DNA from 3 places in the Weizmannia sp. FSL W8-0401 genome. Region 2 is predicted to be linked to each of the others. Evidence: riboswitches for the same ligand, from Rfam matches in the RefSeq annotation. Region 2 holds a riboswitch; each other region holds the start of a gene.
What was found. A riboswitch is a leader RNA that binds a small molecule or an ion and turns the genes downstream of it on or off. The one in region 2 is predicted to bind thiamine pyrophosphate.

Region 1 (2,265 bases), 840 kb from region 2:
TAAAATAGCCTTTTTCCTTGGCTACATAAAGAAAAGAATGAACCGCATTTGGATACCAATCCAGCATGATCGTTACTTTTTGCGCATGTTTCGTTGCTTGCTGCGAATGATTGCTGCAGGCACCTAGCATACACGCCAGTACAGCGACCATTACCCATCGTTTCTTCATTGAACATCCCCCTAAATTTTTGTTCTGTTTTTCAATAAGCTTTTTTCCATCCCATAAATAAGCAAAAATAATCCCATGCCGAGTGCAGCCAAAAGAAAAACGGCCGAAAAAACAGCGCCCGACTGCAAATACCCAGACATTCGCTTGCTAAAAAAGCCAAGCCCCGCAGTTGCGCCAAGCCACTCCCCGATCGCTGCCCCGCTGACACAATATACAACCGATAATTTCAAGCCGGATAAAAATTGGGGAAGGGCCATCGGGACAGAAAGTTTTCGGAAAATATCCCAACGGCTGGCGCCCATTGTCCGAAACAAATTCAGATAGGCGGGATCGACGGTTTTTAATCCGTCAAAAGTGCTGATTACAATCGGAAAGATAGCCGTTAACACAATAATCGCTACCTTGCTCCAAACTGAATAGCCGAACCACATCATAAAAACAGGTGATACGGCGACAAGCGGGATCGTTTGCGAAATAACAAGAAACGGATAAAAGATTTTTTCAGCCGTTTTGGAGACATACATGATGACACCGATCATCACTCCACCCGCAACAGATAAAAGAAAACCGATGCCGACTTCCTCCACTGTCGCAGGCAAATGCACATTTATTAGTTGCCTGTGATTTTCTATGAAAGATGCATAGATTTGGGTAGGGGACGGCAAAATGAAAGACGGGATCACCCCTTTCTGTATGACCCACTGCCAGCCGGCTATCAAGACCAGCATCGTAACGCAAAAAAGTCCGTAATCCCCCAGCCATTTTCGCCACTTCATTTAGGAAACCTCCTTTCATCCGAACTTCCAATATGTACAAGCTGCAAACCGTTCCAAAGCCCGTTCAACCATTTGAATTTTTTCCTGCTATAGCAATCTTCCACCTACTTTTTGTTTTTATTTCTTCCTGCCCGTCGTCATTGACGAGGTTTTTCCGGTTACCGCCCTAAAAGCAGCTATTTTCCCTCCCTTCCAACAGAAAAAAGCCAGGCCTGTAAAAGACCTGACTTTAATAAGCAAGAAAATTTCCCAAAATCCCTACTTTCCTACGCCGGCATGATCCGGATCAGGTCCAAAGGGTTGAAAAACCAAATGTTTTTCTCTCAGCCCGCCAATCCGGGCACCCCTAGTAGTCTGAAATATTCACTTTCTTCCATTATAGGCTTTCTATTTGCCTGTGTAAAGTGGTGCAGGCTTTTTTTAATTCAATTTTCTTTCTTCCCTTTCTGCCCTCCTGCTGTTTGGAATAAAGGAGCCAACATTACAGGCCCCGGTAAAAAGAGATCCTGAACATCGGGAAAAGTTCGCGCTAACTGAAGGATTCCGCTTTCTCTCCGGCTTTCCCGTTTTAAAAATGGGCCTGATCGTTTTTTGTACCATGATACTGGCCTTGCAAATTTCCGATTCCCAGGCCATGATATTAATAACTAAAACTTGAAAGTACGAAAATCGTGCAAACTCCTTGTCGCCACTGCGGTTATCCCGTCTAATTTAGAGCTAAGCTGCTTTAATTAGGTGTTTTTGATAGCTGACAGATAACTTTTTTTAAATTGCTCAAAGTAGTATTTAGTACTTCTTCACAAAGGATATACTCATCCTTAAAAGCTTCTTTAAATAAATCAATCAATTGTTGAATCGCTTCTGCGAAGGTGATGTCAGTAAGTTCATCAACCATGAGATAAAACAACTCACCCAGGGTCCGATCATCTACCTGTTCACGGTGTTGGACTGCAAGGATTGAGTAACCAATTGCGACAAGAGCGGTATGTGCAAAGATACCGTCATAAGACAATCCTTGATATTTTGCCAGGCGGAGGTACTATTTACACATCTTGAAGTATACTTCAATCGACCAGCGCTTTCCGTAAAGCTGAATAACTTCATCTTCAGAGAGCCGGGTGTCCGTTGTCGCCAAGACAAGGTAATCATTTCGTTTATTGCGGTTGCGGATATAAACGAGTTTGACTGGCACCGACGTTTCCCCGTCAACTGCTTCAACAAGAACGGATAACAGATAGCGTGAACGTCCGCGACGTTTCTTCTGGGTGTTAAAGATCGTTTTCACATCCATCAGTCCACCGTTGAACTGGTAATAAACTT
Region 2 (2,265 bases):
AACGGCAATTTTTAAACCTGAAAAAAAGTAAGGGAGCACAGCCGGAAATTTGACTTTCATGTAAATTTGCCCTTTTGAAGCATGCATGGTCTTTAACAGTTTCACCAAGTCATCATCCACCGTTTGAAACCCTTCCAGAATGCTCAATGCCAGCGGGAAAAAGCAGATTAAAATGACCACAATAACTTTTGACTGGAGCCCGAATCCGAACCAGACGATGAAAAGCGGCGCAATCGCCACAATCGGAATTGTTTGCGAAACGACTAGTAGCGGCCGGACCAGCATCCGGAAAACGGGAACCATATCCATAAAAACGGCAATCGCTGCGCCAATCATAATGGAAAAGGCAAGCCCGATCAATACTTCTTTTGCAGTTTGCCAAATATTGGGCCAAACCATCCATTGCAGATTTTTCAATTCCTGCCATACTTCCGTCGGTTTTGGCAGCATCCATTCACTGATATGAAAGCCGGCCGTTACCCCTTGCCAGACGAAGAGCAAAAAAATGAGCCAGGCAGCCGTGAGCGCCGTGTTAACGAACCGGCTGCGGCGCTTGTTCGCGATATTTTGCAATTTTTTCATCCATTGTCACCCCGGTGCTTGGCCGGTAATGGATTTTGATCGATGTGATGACATCAATCGCACCGGCTTGGACGCAAGCATCCTGCGCTTTTTTGATGATCCCAAGCAGTTCGTCAAGATCGCCTTCCATCGTCGTTTCCATTGCCCCGACTTCATAACGTACGCCGGCGTTTTGAACAACTTCGATCGCACGGTCGACGACACCGTATAAGTCATCACTTTTAATATGCGGAACAACTGAAAAAGAAACCGTTACTTGATTCGATTTTTCCATCAAATTTTCCTCCTTTTTTTCAAATAAAAAAGCTTTCATTGCATGCGCAAGAAAGCCTGTCCATCCAAAACATGCCGAAACATGCTTCAATATGAGACTCCCTACGCTGGCATTATCCAGATCAGGTGAAGGGTCGATGCAAAACGGCATCCTCTCAGCCAAAACCGGCTCCCCTGCTTTTTTTCTTGTAATTTTATTGTAACATGAAAACCATCCTTTTTGGCAAAAAATTTTCAATACGATGGTGCGGTGCGCAAGCCAGCCATTGTCTGCCTGGGTAAAGAATCACCCTGGGACGGCAAGGCTTCTATGTTAAGGTAGACGGGTTTTTTGGCGGACTTTCTTAACGTAGAACGGTTCTACGTTAAGAAAGTGGGACTTTTGGACGACCTTCCTTAACATAGAATGGCTCTACGTGAAGGAAGCTGACTTTTGCGCGAACTTCCTCAACATAGAACGCCCCTACGTTAAGATAGCATGTCTTTTTTTCGGACTTCCTTAACATAGAGCGGCTCTACGTTAAGATAGCGGAACCTTTTGACGGCCTTCCTTAACGTAGGACGCCTCTACATTAAGAAAGCATGACTTTTTGGCGGGCTTCCTTAACATAGAACGCTTCTACGTTAAGATAGCATGTCTTTTTTTCGGACTTCCTTAACATAGAGCGGCTCTACGTTAAGATAGCGGAACTTTTTGACGGCCTTCCTTAACATAGAACACCTATACATTAAGAAAGCGGGCTTTTTTAGTGGCATTCTTTAACATAGAACGCCCCTACGTTAAGATAGCGGGGCTTTTGGGCAGCCTTCCTTAACGTAGGACGCCTCTACATTAAGAAAGCATGACTTTTTGGCGGGCTTCCTTAACGTAAGATGACACTGCTAAGATAGGCACGTAAAAACTACTGCCTTCCTTAACGTAGACGTTCCGACCCGTGCGTAAGTAACGCCTCTTATTCATGCTTTAAAGGCAAGGGTTTCCCTGCATGCCAACCCAAAGTTCCGACTGTTCAAGCGCATATGCGACATCCAGCAGCCAGTGTTCATTTCCTTTCGGCGCAACCAGCTGTACCCCTAAAGGAAGCCCGGCCGCTGTTACATGAACCGGCAGGCTGATCGCCGGCTGCCCGGTTAAATTAGCGAGCTGCGTAAACGGGGAAAACGTTAAGCTCGGTTCAAACATATCATAGACAAGTGCCTGCTGCTTTTCTTTCGGGAGCCCGGTAACACCAAACAAACGATCCCGCTCTTTCCCTGTCTGGGTAAGTTCCCCGATTTTCGGTGCCGGAAACGCGGTTGAAGGCGTGAGATACAGGTCATAAGTCTCATGGAAAGCAGCCATTTGTGCTGCAGCTTTATCCCACTCCGCAAGACTCTTTGCGTATTCCGCCGCCGTGACATTTTTCCCGG
Region 3 (2,265 bases), 830 kb from region 2:
CAACTATACAATAACGGATGATCAGCTCCGTTTCACCGGCCATCCGGATGAAGCCATTGCCCTTGCAAAAGATGATCCGGAACGGCACCCTGTTGTTGCAGTCCGCCATAACATGATCACAAACTTTTTTGTGCTTCATGAAAAAAATGGCGCCAGGCCATATACAAGTCATCCGCATGCCATATTGCTGCGGACGTTTTCAACCGATTTCCACCAGCAGGGAAAAGGATACGCCAGGCAATGTTTAAAACAGCTGCCCCATTTTGTCCGTACCCATTTTCCGGAAATAGAGCAGATGGTTCTTGGGGTGAATACGGAAAATGTTGCTGCCCAAAATTTGTACAGACAAGCCGGGTTTGTGGATGAAGGGGGCAGGATGTTTGGAAAAAAAGGCGAATTGATTATTATGCATTACCATTTAGGCAAAGAAGGGATATACAGATGGAAATAAAAGAACTTGCAAACCGGGAAGAGTGGAAAGCAGCGTTTCCGGTGATGAAACAGCTGCGTAAACATTTGGACGAAGAACACTATCTCCAGCTGGTGGAAGAGGCGGCAGAAAAATCGGATTACAAGATGGCCGCAGTAATAGATGACGGAAACATTGTGGCGGTAACCGGCTATATGCCGATGATTACCTTGTACAACGGGCGGTTTATTTGGGTATGCGACCTGGTGACGGATGAAGCGCACAGATCAAAAGGGTACGGCGCCAGGCTTTTGGCGCATGTGGAAAAACAGGCCGGCGAAAACGGATACGGCATTGTATCCCTGTCATCCGGCCTGCAGAGAAAAGACGCACACCGGTTTTATGAAGAAAAAATGGATTATGATAAAGTCAGTTATGTTTTTTTAAAAAGATTGTAAACTTTACATCTTCGTTGGAAAGGGATATAATAGCTAAAAAATAATCTTTCAAACTACTAGGGGTGCCCGGATCTGGCGGGCTGAGAGAAAAACCGGCGTTTTTCAACCCTTTGGACCTGATCCGGATCATACCGGCGTAGGAAAGTAGGAATTTGTAAAAAATTTCTTGCTGATAAAGTCAGGTCTTTTCGGGCCTGGCTTTTTTGCATGGAAAGGGGTGGGACAAATGAAACTCGATGAGCAGGTGGTTGCCGTCACCGGCGGAAGCAGGGGGTTGGGCAAGGCGCTTGTAAAAGCTTTTGCAAGAGAGGGGGCGGGCGTTGTCATCAACTATTTTGAGAGTGAGGGGAAGGCAAAGGACCTTCAGCATATTTTAGGCGAAAAAGCGGTTGCCCTGAAGGCGGATGTAAGGGATCCGGTCCAGGTAAGAAAGATGTTCCGGCAGGCCGAAGCTTATTTTTCCAGGCCTGTCACGACGATTGTAAATAATGCCCTTGTGCATTTCCGCTTTGATCCGGAATCCCGGCACGATGCTTCCCGGATTTCGTGGGAGGAATACAGCCTGCAGATGGAAGGTGCGGTTCGCGGCGCATTAAATACCATCCAGGCCGGCCTTGCGGGAATGAAACGGCTGCATTTCGGCAGGGTGATCAATATTGGCACAAACCTGTTTCAAAATCCGGTTGTCGCCTACCATGATTACAATACGAGCAAGGCTGCGCTCCTCGGCTTCACCCGGAGCATGGCGAAAGATCTGGGGCAATATGGCATTACCGTTAATATGGTATCCGGCGGCCTTCTGAAAACGACGGATGCAAGTGCGGCCACATCTGAAGAGGTTTTTCAATTGATTCAGGCAACAACCCCGCTGCAAAGGGTGACAGAACCGGAAGACGTTGCGGATGCCGTGTTGTTTTTTGCATCGCCATGGGCCAGGGCGGTAACCGGGCAAAACCTCGTCGTTGACGGCGGACTTGTAATGGATTAGGAGGGAATGAAAATGGAAAAGGAAAAACCAATTGAACTGCTTGAAAAAATCAGGGAAGCCAATCCGCTTATCCATAATATCACGAATATTGTGGTGGCTAATTTCACAGCAAACGGGCTGCTGGCACTTGGCGCATCTCCGGTAATGGCCGATGCGGTGGAAGAAGTTGCCGATATGGCGAAAGCGGCAAATGCGGTCGTATTAAATATCGGCACTTTGAATGAAAAAGCCGTCGAAGCCATGATTTTGGCGGGAAAGTCTGCAAATGAAAATGGCGTTCCGGTCGTCCTTGATCCGGTAGCTGCCGGTTCAACCCGTTACCGGACAGAAACGGCAAAAAAATTGCTGAAAGAAATCCGCTTCACATCCATCAGGGGAAATGCCGGAGAAATCGCCAATCTGGTCGGAAT

Region 1: it holds a riboswitch for thiamine pyrophosphate, as region 2 does, so the genes downstream of both, NSU00_RS07330 (ABC transporter permease) here and NSU00_RS03220 (MTH1187 family thiamine-binding protein) in region 2, are expected to answer to the same signal.
Region 3: it holds a riboswitch for thiamine pyrophosphate, as region 2 does, so the genes downstream of both, NSU00_RS07280 (3-oxoacyl-ACP reductase) here and NSU00_RS03220 (MTH1187 family thiamine-binding protein) in region 2, are expected to answer to the same signal.

What each region holds. Positions count from the first base shown of each region.
Region 1 covers NZ_JBBPAG010000001.1:1,541,894-1,544,158, reverse strand. The annotation lists gene NSU00_RS07335 (ABC transporter substrate-binding protein) at 1-169, opposite strand, end outside; gene NSU00_RS07330 (ABC transporter permease) at 181-945, opposite strand; TPP riboswitch at 1,192-1,303, opposite strand; partial or broken gene NSU00_RS07325 (IS4 family transposase) at 1,663-2,265, opposite strand, start outside.
Region 2 covers NZ_JBBPAG010000001.1:698,514-700,778, reverse strand. The annotation lists gene NSU00_RS03225 (ABC transporter permease) at 1-582, opposite strand, end outside; gene NSU00_RS03220 (MTH1187 family thiamine-binding protein) at 533-856, opposite strand; TPP riboswitch at 938-1,041, opposite strand; gene NSU00_RS03215 (amidase) at 1,820-2,265, opposite strand, start outside.
Region 3 covers NZ_JBBPAG010000001.1:1,529,378-1,531,642, forward strand. The annotation lists gene NSU00_RS07270 (GNAT family N-acetyltransferase) at 1-451, shown strand, start outside; gene NSU00_RS07275 (GNAT family N-acetyltransferase) at 442-867, shown strand; TPP riboswitch at 916-1,027, shown strand; gene NSU00_RS07280 (3-oxoacyl-ACP reductase) at 1,094-1,855, shown strand; gene thiM (hydroxyethylthiazole kinase) at 1,868-2,265, shown strand, end outside.